Regions from separate parts of the Cytobacillus sp. Bac17 genome, predicted to be linked through region 2. Evidence: riboswitches for the same ligand, from Rfam matches in the RefSeq annotation. Region 2 holds a riboswitch; each other region holds the start of a gene.
The links. Region 2 has a riboswitch for cyclic di-AMP ahead of NR125_RS06870 (cation:dicarboxylate symporter family transporter). Riboswitches for the same ligand answer to the same signal wherever they lie in the genome.
Positions count from the first base shown of each region.

Region 1 (4,041 bases), on a different contig from region 2:
CTGGACATCACCTTATTCCGTTTCACAGGGAATCAATACTCAAAACAACTCTTCCAAAACTGTTCAAGGCTATGTGGTTGGACAGCCGACTGCGGCAAATACGGTTATTTCAAGCCAGTTTCCTAATGACTATGCTTTGGCCCTGGCGGATAGTCCATCAGAGACCAGCACAGCTAAGATGCTTTATGTTCAAATTCCTTCCACGTTTCGCTCTGCTTTCGGCTTAAAATCCAATCCATCCTTGATTGGAGAAAAAATTAAGGTAACCGGAACACTTACCGCCTATTTCTCTCATCCCGGGCTAAAAGATGGGACGGCCTTCGAACAAGCTGGTGATGGAACAGTCATTCCCGGCCCTGAACCAGGAGGATATTATGATGCTGCAAACGGAAAAACAGGGGAGGCTTTAAAAACAGCCCTCCACACTATCATTGATGATCACACGGAAATTTCCTATTCGAATGTATGGGAAGCACTGCGTGAGACAGATGAAGATCCTGCCAATCCCAATAACGTCATTCTTTTGTATACTGGCCGCTCTCAGGGGAAATTCACCAATGGTTCTGGCGTCAATGATTGGAACAGGGAGCATGTTTGGGCTAAATCTCACGGGGACTTTGGAACAGCTATGGGTCCGGGAACAGACTTGCATCATTTGCGGCCAACAGATGCTTCAGTAAATAGCTCGAGAGGGAATCTTGACTTTGACGATGGGGGCACCCAGCATTCAGAGGCACTGGGAAACTACTATGATTCAGATTCCTGGGAACCCAGGGATACAGTAAAAGGCGATGTTGCGAGGATGCTTTTTTATATGGCTGTCCGTTATGAAGGAGACAGCGGAGAAGTGGATCTGGAGCTAAACAATCAGGTCAATAATGGCTCTGCTCCTTATCATGGCAAAATGTCTGTCCTGCTTGAGTGGCATAAGGAAGATCCGGTAGACGATAACGAGCGGAGAAGAAACGAAATCATCTATTCTGATTACCAGCATAACCGCAATCCATTTATAGATCATCCCGAGTGGGCATCAGCAATTTGGGAATAATCTTCAGGAAAGCACTTTCCGTTACTGGGAAGTGCTTTTTATTTTACTTACTTTGAAAAAAAGATTGACAAGAGATTTCCATGGGAGTAATTTATATTTATTAATTTCATAGTAACCTTTTTGCTGAATCATTATGAGCGGGGGAACCAATTTTGATAAACCTGGTTTATCTTGGGGTGAATCTTAGCATATTAAGGCTAAGAAGGGATACTCTCAATCCCTAATCCGACAGCTAACTCCGTAAGCCGAATCGAGGGAAGGGTTGATGGAAACCATTGGCCATTCTTTTTTTAAGAGTGGTTTTTTTGTGTTCATTTTCAAAAAGAAGGGAATTTCTTCAATGAAAAAACAGTATGCAGTATTTGGTTTAGGCCGCTTTGGCGGAAGTCTCGTAAAGGAATTTCATGAATTGGGAGTGGAAGTGCTCGCAATTGATGTAGACCAGGAGAAAGTAAATCAATACGCACAGTTTGTGACATATGCAGTTCAAATCAATGGCATTGATGAAGCTGCCATAAAGCAATCAGGGATAAAAAATATCGATCATGCATTTGTTTCATTTGGTGAAAACATTGAGTCCAGTATATTGACATCCTTGTTATTAAAAGAAATGGGGATTCCAAAGGTGTGGGCAAAGGCACATAATGAGTATCATGCCAGGGTGCTCGAAAAAATTGGCGTTGATCGTGTTATCCACCCGGAGCGGGATATGGCTAAGCGGATTGCCCACCATATTGTTTCGGAAAAAATGATTGATTATATTGAGCTGTCTGAAGATTACAGTATGGTTGAGATTGTGGCTACAGATAAAATTGCCGGAAAATCCCTTTCTGAATTGAATATTAGGGCAAAGTATGGCTGTAATATCGTGGGGATTCAGCGCGGGAAGGAAATAATCGTTACTCCATCAGCTGAAGAGGTTATTTTAAAGGGCGACGTCCTGATTGTAATGGGACACAATAAAGGGATTGGCAGATTTGAGAGGCATGGAGTATAAGCCTTGCCGATAAAAAAATACCAATAAGGGGTTAGCCTTATATTGTATAAGGAGCATAAAAGAATGAGGAGAATGGGACGATCCTATAACTGGATAAAAATGAATCCGGCACAAATGCTTTCGGTCGGTTTCTTAATCTTAATTGGTGTAGGCACACTGCTGCTGATGCTGCCTTTTGCTACGAAAGACAGACATCATTTATCGTTTATCGATGCACTTTTTGAGGCGACTTCTGCTGTATGTGTAACAGGTCTCGTGGTAGTGGATACCCAAACCACATTTACTGTTTTTGGCCAGATTGTACTGATGGTCCTCATACAGATTGGCGGCCTTGGATTTATGACATTTGGGGTTCTCATAGCTATCATGCTTGGAAAGAACATTGGTTTGAAAGGAAGGCTGATGATCCAGGAATCTTTAAATCAGCTTTCGATTGAAGGGATGGTCAGGCTGGTTAAATTCGTTGTCGGCTTTACATTAATCGCTGAAATGATCGGTGCATTGATATTGGCTATTCGCTGGTCGTCCGATTTTGGCTTTCCCCGCTCATTGTATTATGGCATTTTCCATTCGGTTTCTGCCTTTAATAATGCCGGATTCGATATAATGGGCCAATTCAGGAGCGTTACTGAATATGCTGGTGATTTTACTGTCATCATGACACTCAGCTTCCTGTTAATAATCGGAGGTATCGGCTATATCGTTGTACTTGATGTAAAAAGAAACAAGAGTTTGAAAAAGCTCTCTTTGCATACAAAATTGGTCCTCCTGATGACGCTGATTCTTAACATTCTCGGAACAGTATTTATCTTTGCGCTTGAATATGATAATCCTGGGACACTTGCCAATTTGCCTTTAAAAGATAAACTATTGGGGGCTTTTTTTCATGGTGTGGTCCCGAGAACGGCTGGATTTAATTCTTTGAATACTGGCGAATTAACTTTAGGTTCGCAGCTGGTAACAATGCTGCTCATGTTCATTGGAGGGGGATCAGGAGGTACCGCCGGCGGCATTAAAGTCACTACCTTTGTCTTGATTTTTCTTGCAGTCAGAGCGCTGATAAAGGAAGAAGATGAAGTGAGCCTGATGGGAAGGCGAATTCCAAAGGATCTTATTGTCAGAGCTTTTACAATAACCGTCTATTCAATAGGATTCATCTTCTTTATCTTATTTATTTTATCCATAACAGAAAATGCTCCATTGAACGTCCTTTTATTCGAGGTGATATCCGCTTTTGGCACGGTAGGCATGTCGATGGGGCTCACACCTGAATTAAGTGCAACAGGAAAAGGGGTAATTGCATTTATGATGTTTGCAGGAAGAGTAGGGCCAATCACAATCGCTTTTGCACTTGCCCGAAGAAAAGGAAAGGCCAAATATAAATTTGCAGAAGAGAAAATCATGATTGGATAAGTGAAGGAAAGTTATCTGGTGTATAGGACAGAATAATTTAGTTTCAATAAAATTTTCCACCATAAATAGGATAGGGGATTTTAAATGAAAACCAGATTTAATGACTATATAAGCATTAAGATCCATCAAATAGACCTGACCTTAACAAGCTATATTAAGACTAAATTAGCCCACTTAAATATTGCCCCGGAGCAGAACCTGATTCTAATGCTTCTCTGGGAAGAAGACGGATTAAGCCAAAATGAAATCGCCAGGCGGCTGGATAAAGATAAATCTAACATTGCCAGAATGCTGAGCAGTCTTGAAAAGAAAGGCTTTATCAAAAAAAGCATGAATAAAGAGGACAGCAGATCTCTGAATGTTTATCTAACCGAAAACGGCAAAAATCTCAGTGAACATGTATATCCCATCACAGAGGAGTTTCACTCGATCGTCACATCGGGTATTACGAAGGAAGAGCTGAGAATTGTTGACGATGTTTTAATGAAAATGAGAAGAAATATGGAGGGTAATTAGCGGTGCAGGATGGAGTGGGATGCTCTATCCTGTTTTTTTTGTGAAGGTCCTGAAGCCCAAAATGAGA
Region 1 is NZ_JALJRC010000018.1:91,963-96,003, reverse strand. Features, by position in the region: gene NR125_RS29955 (endonuclease) at 1-1,048, shown strand, start outside; cyclic di-AMP (ydaO/yuaA leader) riboswitch at 1,160-1,310, shown strand; gene NR125_RS19315 (potassium channel family protein) at 1,389-2,045, shown strand; gene NR125_RS19310 (TrkH family potassium uptake protein) at 2,088-3,458, shown strand; gene NR125_RS19305 (MarR family winged helix-turn-helix transcriptional regulator) at 3,543-3,974, shown strand.
Region 1: another riboswitch for cyclic di-AMP. It lies ahead of NR125_RS19315 (potassium channel family protein); the one in region 2 lies ahead of NR125_RS06870 (cation:dicarboxylate symporter family transporter).

Region 2 (4,041 bases):
TCCTTAAAGCCTGAAACCTCAACACTTTTTGAATTCTTTATTGGACTTGTTGCTGCGTGAAGGATGACATCTGCATCTTTTACTGCTTCTTCTAACCCTTCACCTGACGATAAATCGCTATAAATCCACTTGAAATCTTCAATTCCATCAGGTTTTCTTCTAGAAGTTAATTTTACTTTATAACCAGACTCCTTTAGTTGATTAAGTAAAGCTGAACCTAGTTGGCCTGTGGAACCGGTGACCAGTATTTTCAAGTACAACACTCCCATTCTAATGGGTTTCCTTTATATTGTATTATTCAGATATTTGGTGCTATATTCAACTAAACTGCCAGTTTTTAAATAAAGAAAAAGCCGCCGTAATGGCAGCGAAATACAAAACCTGTTCATTAAACTGTAGTCTTCAGGAAGTCAGGCCCCCAAATTTCTGCAATGAATCTAAACCCTCAGCGAGCCCCGGAAACCCCTTGCACCATAGTACGAATCGGCTCCATTGTGATACACAAAAACAGTGTCGTAGCGCCGGTCACAAAAGATCGCCCCGCCAAGTTTTCTGATATTCTCAGGCGTTTGCACCCAGCTAGAGGTTTTCTTATCGACATGTTCAAGCTCCTGAAGCTCCCGGTATTGCTCTTCGGTTAAAAGCTCAATGCCCATGGCAGCTGCCATATCCATAGCACTGTTTTCCGGCTTGTGTTTCTTCCGTGCCTCCAGCGCTTCACGATCGTAACAAACACTTCTCCTGCCTTTTGGACTTTCAGCTGAACAATCATAAAATATGTATTCGCCGGTCTCTTGATCATGGCGTACAACATCCGGTTCGCCTTCAGTTGCTTCCATTTCATTGAGTGACCACAATTTTTCAGGATTAGCCTCGAGCTTAGCTTGTACATCAGCCCACTCCACACCTTCATGACGGTGCATGTTTTTCTCAAAACGCGCTTTCAGAGTTTCCAGCAGTTCTTCACGCTGTTCTGGTGACAGCTCCATATTTCCCATTGTCAAATTAACTCCTCCTAGTTTTTACTCCATTATAATATAATTATGACCCTTAAGGGCTATTTGATAAAAGTGGAACAGCATTAACTTTTCATAAGCCACCTTCGGACTCGCTCAAGTTGATTTCCCGCTTCTCTGTCCGAACCTCCTATACCTTCGAACTCGCTCACGTTGATTTCTTCCCTTTCTGTCCGAACCTCCTCCACCTTCGGACTCGCTCACGTTGATTTCTCCCCTTTCTGTCCGAGCCTGCTCCACCTTCGGACTCCTTCACGTTGATTTCCCGCTTCTCTGTCCGAACCTCCTCCACCTTCTAACTAGCTAACGTTGATTTCTCCCCTTTCTGTCCGAGCCTGCTCCACCTTCGGACTCCTTCACGTTGGTTTCCCGCTTCTCTGTCCGAACCTGCTCCATCATCCTCTCTTTATGGAATAACACAAAGAAGCAAAAAAAAACACTAACAAATATGCTGCCATTTGTTAGTGTTTTCCAATCTATTATGAAGCTTGTTGCTCAAATCTTTCTTCTGCTGGAGGGTTAAATTGCCCTTCCCACTTGGCAATAACAATAGCCGCAAGTGAGTTCCCCACCACGTTAACAGCTGTTCGGCCCATATCAAGGATACGGTCGATGCCGGCAATAAAGGCAAGGCCTTCTGCAGGCAATCCAATTGTGCTGAAAGTAGCCAGCAGCACGACAAAGGATACGCCTGGCACGCCCGCCATTCCTTTGGATGTAACCATCAGTACTAACATTAACGTAATTTGCTGTCCTATGCTTAATTCTATGCCAAACATCTGTGCAATAAATAAAGAGGCAATTGCCTGGTATAAAACGGATCCATCCAGGTTAAAAGAATAGCCTGTCGGAATAACGAATGACGAAATATGTTTCGGGCTTCCCGCTTTCTCCATTTTGTCCATGATTCTCGGAAGCACTGTTTCAGAACTTGCAGTTGAGAATGCCAAAATCAATTCTTCTTTTATCATCTTCAATAATTTAAAGATGCTGAACCCGACAACTTTGGCCATTATCCCCAACACAACAAGAACAAAGAAGATCATGGCTCCATATACAGTAAGTGCCAGCTTGCCTAATGGAATCAATGAGGCAAAACCATACTTGGAAATCGTTACACCAATTAAGGCAAATACTCCGATTGGTGCATACTTCATAAATAGGTTTGTCACATAGAACATGGCCTTTGCCGTGCCTTCGAAAAATCTCAGTACTGGTTTTCCCTTTTCTCCAATTGCTGCAATTCCAAGGCCAAATACAACAGCAAAGAAGATAATCGCCAGCATATCGCCTTCAACCATGGCTTGTACAGGATTAGTAGGTACGATATGCAAAAATGTATCTGCTATCGACTTGCCTTCCTGCTCTTTATTGGTTTCAACATAGCTCGAAATGTCACTTTGCTGCAGGCTGTCCATATTCAGGCCGGCACCAGGCTGAATAACATTACCTGCAATGAGGCCCACCACAATAGCAACCAAAGTCATGCCAATAAAGTAAGTCAATGATTTACCGCCAAGCTTCCCGACGGCTTTTAAATCACCCACACCAGCAATGGCAACAATAATTGTTGATAGTACAATAGGAACAACAATCATTTTAATTAAGCGGATAAAAAGATCGCCAAAGGGCTGCAGCACACTTTGCGCCGTTTCACTTCCATAGAAAATACCGCCAATAGCGATTCCTAAAATAAGACCGATGAAAATTTGAGTGGCTAAACTTAATTTAATTTTTTTCATCAATTACCCTACCTTCTTGTTTAGTTTTATACGTGCTGCGCAGGCAAGGGAAACAAAGATGAGATCCTGATAAAAAAGAAAATCGACAAAAATGCTGGTTTTGTCAATTCACACTATTTCATATTCTCTTATGTTTCCTTAAACGCTGACGAGGTTAGCTTTCGGGTTAGGACTGCGGAAACAGTAAGCCCTTCCATAGTAGGATTCACCCCAAGCGGAAACTCCGCTGTAAATAATGGGTCCCCCGTTCTTAAAATAAGATTAAGCATAAATCACTATATCATTATATTATTTCAAGATATTTTTTGTAAATAGTTAAGTTTTCCCGGCAGTAAACTAAATGGCCTCTTTAACACACCAAAAAAAGCTGAAATTCAATGAATTTTCAGCTCTAGGACTTGTTATGGGAAATCAATATTAATAGCAATAATAAATATAAGGACTATCACGGATAATGCTGTATTTACTGACCACCACCTTATTTCTGCTTTTGTCAGTACACGGTCAATGATGAAAAAAGAGACAGCAGAAACAAGACTAAGTTCTTTTAATACTGAACCAAATAGAATAAAAAGGAGGCAATTTCACGATTAGTGTTTGCAATGAAAATCTTCTTGCTCAACCAATCACTGAACATCGAAGTGATTACTCCATAGGCAGCGACAAACATAAGATTTAAATAATATAAATTAACAAATGCATTCATATCAAAGACTGTTGGCACTGAAAAAATCAGTACAAATAACACACTGCTAAGAATGGATGTTAAGATCTTTCTCCTCAAAATAATGGACATTTCCCACTTGATCCTTTATAGAGGCTAAATAATAGACAGTAAATTTTATAAATTGAATATAAGCAAAACAAAAAAGGCATTTGGCTCCGCCTGCGCCAAATACAATGATAGCCACACATGCTATCCCCGCTAAATCTAAATTAGCATCCTTGTATTAAGAAAATTGAACGGGCTTGTAAACTTTTATTAAAATTCAAGGTGATAACACTCACGGTTAGCTTCATAATAATACCTCAATCAATATGCAATAAAAAATCCATGGCTTTGCTAAATGCTTCTTGTTCTGATTCTGCATCATATCTGGAGGAATATGGATCACTGAATCCATGTTTCCCTTTAAATTTATGTACTTTAATTTTCTTTTTTTCTAAAGCTAATAGTAACTCATCAACATTAAAAGACTGCTCTTCTTGTGGAAAGAATAGCATTATGGGACACTGGGGTGTTAACTCTAAATAGTCCCTGATCCTTGAGCCGTAGTATCCCA
Region 2 is NZ_JALJRC010000003.1:52,770-56,810, forward strand. Features, by position in the region: gene NR125_RS06860 (SDR family oxidoreductase) at 1-254, opposite strand, end outside; gene NR125_RS06865 (DUF4256 domain-containing protein) at 438-998, opposite strand; gene NR125_RS06870 (cation:dicarboxylate symporter family transporter) at 1,496-2,758, opposite strand; cyclic di-AMP (ydaO/yuaA leader) riboswitch at 2,887-3,036, opposite strand; gene NR125_RS06875 (hypothetical protein) at 3,306-3,554, opposite strand; gene NR125_RS06880 (dienelactone hydrolase family protein) at 3,788-4,041, opposite strand, start outside.

Region 3 (4,041 bases), on a different contig from region 2:
TTTCGAATGATATGAATCCATTCTCGGCCAATTGACAAATGCTAACCGCCGTAAAAATCTTACACCCGGAGGCGATGCCAAACCTGGTACCTGGGTTATTTTGGGTTTTGTTTGCTCGATCAGCATCCCCCTCTGCTAATTGAAGGATCAATTCCTCCTTTTCTTTAACAAGTACGACACCGGAAAAACCAACATTTTTAATTACAGACCTTAACCTTTTATCATAATCCCTAAATAACATGAGTATTCCCCTTTAAGTAATATTCCATTGACCTAAAGCAATGCGGGACAGTAATAGCAGACTCTATAAAACATATAACGGATTTAAAGAGGATGATTCCTCCAAATGAAAGAGTCGCTTAATCTTTTAGTATTTTATAAATATTTTTCAAAAGCAGTAATAGTCAGTGATTCATTTATTTCCATTTTCTTCAGCTCTTTAAAACCATTCTTTAAATAAAAAGTGACAGCAGGGGTATTCTTAGAGCCTGTTGTGACAATCATTTTTTCATTCATCGGCCTCAGTTCAATGAAGTTCAGCAGCTTTTGTGCAATTCCCTTTCTAAAATGTTCAGGATGCACAATCAGTCTATGAATATCTAAAACATTATTTTCCTCTTTAAAAGAAATCACACCGCATAATTTTTCACCTATAAAATACCCAAGGAAGGTTTCTCCGGTTATTCGCAAGTCATCAGCCGTATCCTTCAAAGGCGGTAAATCAGGACATCCAATGATTTCAGCCTCAATTTTATACGCAGGAAGCTGGACACTTAGAACTTGCACAGCAGCTTTTCGATCTTTAATATCAATTTCCCTAATCATTATGGTCCCTCTTTTTATATTAGTTTTAAGATAAACTTCTCTATCAAGGATAAATTCCCTCTTTTTTGGACGAATGAAGACCTTCCAATTTAAAATTTAACTAGGGGTGAATAGGATGAATTTAAAATATGAAGTGATAACAGAAGAGAAAATCAGACTTTGCCGGGATTTATGCAATAAGCTGATGGCTTTTCAGAAATCTAAGGCACATATAACACCTGAGCGTTTTGACAGCATGAATTTTGAAACTAGAATGATTCCATCCGTAAAATCATCTTTACATAATTATATAGAGATCGTTAAGGACGATGAAGAAATCGCGGGCTATGTCTATTCCAATGTTTCTCCTAAGGAAGCCTGCTCCAATGATTTCGCCATTTTTTTTGATCTGACTTCAGTCGGGAAAAGGCATGTTGGCTGCTTATCTCAATTCTTTATAAAAATGCTACAGACAATATGGAATTGGATCAGTTCTTTTTAACATGCCGATGGAATGGTTAATCCAATTTAAAGATGTGGAAGATTATTTTATCTATGTATCAAATAGGAATACAGAGGCTCTTGAATTTTATACTCTCAAAGGGGTTACTGTTAGTCATGAGATTCTCGACGGCTTTATTACAGTTTTGCGCAGATAAGAAAGGCCATTCCCACTGGAGCTGACAACAGGAAAAAACTTTCCCAGTAATCAATAAGCTGCCGGACCAATAGGATAAATGCAGAAGCGACATTAATCCAGCGGATATCTTAGCTGGATTTTTTCAGGCATATTTTCATCAGCAATATCCCCAAAGCCAATATACTCATAATCCTAAAAAATAATGGTGGACATTGTCATAAATCTTGTTATAATTCTAAAAGAAATTACTTTGAAAAGGGTGCTTTATGGGAAATACATGCAGATATGTTGTAAGTGCCACTGGGAAAAACGGCGAGACTTATTATACGCAATGCAAGGACAAAGAAGAGTTAAAAGAGTGGCTGGCCGAACATGAAGACAAGCTGAATAAGAAGGAACTAAAAGTGAAAGACAAAAAAAGACATCCTCTTTTAAGCTGGCTTAACTTCTAATCTTATTGCTAAAAACCAAATTGACCTTTCCTATTAAATTACTATTTGAATGATAGTAACCTTAGTAAACCTAGATAAGAAAATCGTATGATTTACAACTTTTATGATTATTGTTAATATATTAAAAAAACATTAATAATTTTCGCTTAATCTTAATTGAGCGGGGGAACCAACTGTACTTTTTTAATAAAAGCACCTGGGGTGAATCCTTTTATAGGTAGGGTACTCTCAAGACCCGAACCCGACAGCTAACCTCGTAAGCGTGTTGAGAGGGAACACTGCATAAATGCACAGTGGTTATTACCTCTGTGTTTTTTTGTTGCCTTTTTTAGTTAGGTTTATGTTTTTTGGGGGTAATATAGGAAAGGCAAAATATTTTTTGTGCGAGATTTACATTTTTTTACATCATTTATTTCATTGGAGGAACGTGTATGAAATTATCTACTAAAATTATTCTTGCTTTGATCGCCGGGGGAATCACAGGGCTGTTGATTAATTTATTTGCACCTGGCATTTTCCCCGAGCTTGACAAGTTTTTGTTTACTCCGCTGGGAAAAATCTTTTTAAATCTCATCAATATGCTGGTTGTTCCGATCGTCTTCTTTTCCATCACCCTTGGAACAGCAGGCCTCGGTGATCCTAAGAAGTTGGGAAGAATTGGGATTAAGACAATCTCCTACTTCCTGGTTACCACCAGCATTGCAATCGTCATAGGTCTTGCTTTGGCAGCTGTTTTCCAGCCAGGAAACGTTGGTGAATTCGACGTAACAAACGTGGAGTACGAATCGAAGGAAGCTCCTCCTGTCTCAGAGACACTATTAAATATTATTCCAACCAATCCGGTAAAAGCCTTCACGGAAGGCAATATGCTTCAGATTATCACTTTTTCTATTTTTGTCGGATTTGCATTAACCATGCTCGGCAATAAAACAAAAGGCATATTAAACCTTATTGAACAAGGCAATGACATGATGATGTACCTTGTTAACCTGGTTATGAGGTTCGCTCCTTATGGAACGTTTGGACTTATCGTTTCTGCTGTAGGAAGTCAGGGTCTAAGTGCCATTAAAGCTATGGGACTTTATATGATCGTAGTTCTTCTTGCGTTATTTATACATGCGATTTTAACCTATGGAGGTTCTATTGCTTTACTTGCAAAGAAAAACCCGCTATGGTTCTTTAAAGGCTTTGCGCCGGCCATGGGGGTTGCTTTCAGTACATCAAGCAGTAATGCGACTCTGCCGATTTCCATGAATACGGCCCAAAAAAATCTGAAAGTTCCTGAATCAATCAGCAGCTTTGTTCAGCCTCTCGGTGCAACCATCAACATGGATGGAACAGCCATCATGCAGGGAGTTGCAACTATTTTCATTGCCCAGGTATATAATGTTGATTTAACATTGACACAGCTAATCACGGTTGTCCTTACTGCCGTTCTTGCCAGCGTTGGTACAGCTGGTGTGCCTGGTGTCGGTTTGATTATGCTAGCGATGGTTCTTAACTCTGTCAATCTTCCTGTTGAAGGTATCGCATTAATCATTGGGATTGACCGTCTGCTTGATATGACGCGAACAGCAGTTAATATTACAGGTGATGCTGCCTGTGCAGTAATTGTAGCGGAAACGGAAGCAAAGAAAGAGGCCGTTAAAGCCTGAATGCAAAATAGCACCGGTTATCCGGTGTTATTTTTTTGTGGAAATCTCTTCCTCCCTGCTTGTTTCATTATTCAAATTCATTGATTTTCTATTATTTTTTAGTATAATTAGATTCATAACCATCACGTAACAGTTTGGAGGAATCCTCATGGGGCTGAGAAGTTAAGAATAGGAGAATTGGCTGAAAAAGCAAAGGTTACTAAGAGAACGATTGATTACTATACTTCACTCGGACTGCTAAAAGCAGAACGTTCCCCTTCAAATTATCGCTATTATGATTATTCCGCCATCGAACGTATTGCTTTTATCGAAAAATGTAAAGCGGATGGTTTGTCGCTGGAGGAAATAAAGAAAAAAGTTATCGGCCGATTTTCTGAAGAGGTAGATGTTCTTGAACTAAGGCTCAAAATTCAGGATCTGGAGGAAGATGTGACAAAAGCACTTTCACAGCTTAAAAAATCTGATCCCGAAAAATACGAATATGTCAAAA
Region 3 is NZ_JALJRC010000018.1:97,655-101,695, forward strand. Features, by position in the region: gene NR125_RS19335 (serine hydrolase domain-containing protein) at 1-241, opposite strand, end outside; gene NR125_RS19340 (GNAT family N-acetyltransferase) at 376-825, opposite strand; gene NR125_RS19345 (hypothetical protein) at 941-1,306, shown strand; gene NR125_RS19350 (hypothetical protein) at 1,314-1,463, shown strand; gene NR125_RS19355 (hypothetical protein) at 1,711-1,896, shown strand; cyclic di-AMP (ydaO/yuaA leader) riboswitch at 2,030-2,175, shown strand; gene NR125_RS19360 (dicarboxylate/amino acid:cation symporter) at 2,328-3,551, shown strand; gene NR125_RS19365 (MerR family transcriptional regulator) at 3,729-4,041, shown strand, end outside.
Region 3: another riboswitch for cyclic di-AMP. It lies ahead of NR125_RS19360 (dicarboxylate/amino acid:cation symporter); the one in region 2 lies ahead of NR125_RS06870 (cation:dicarboxylate symporter family transporter).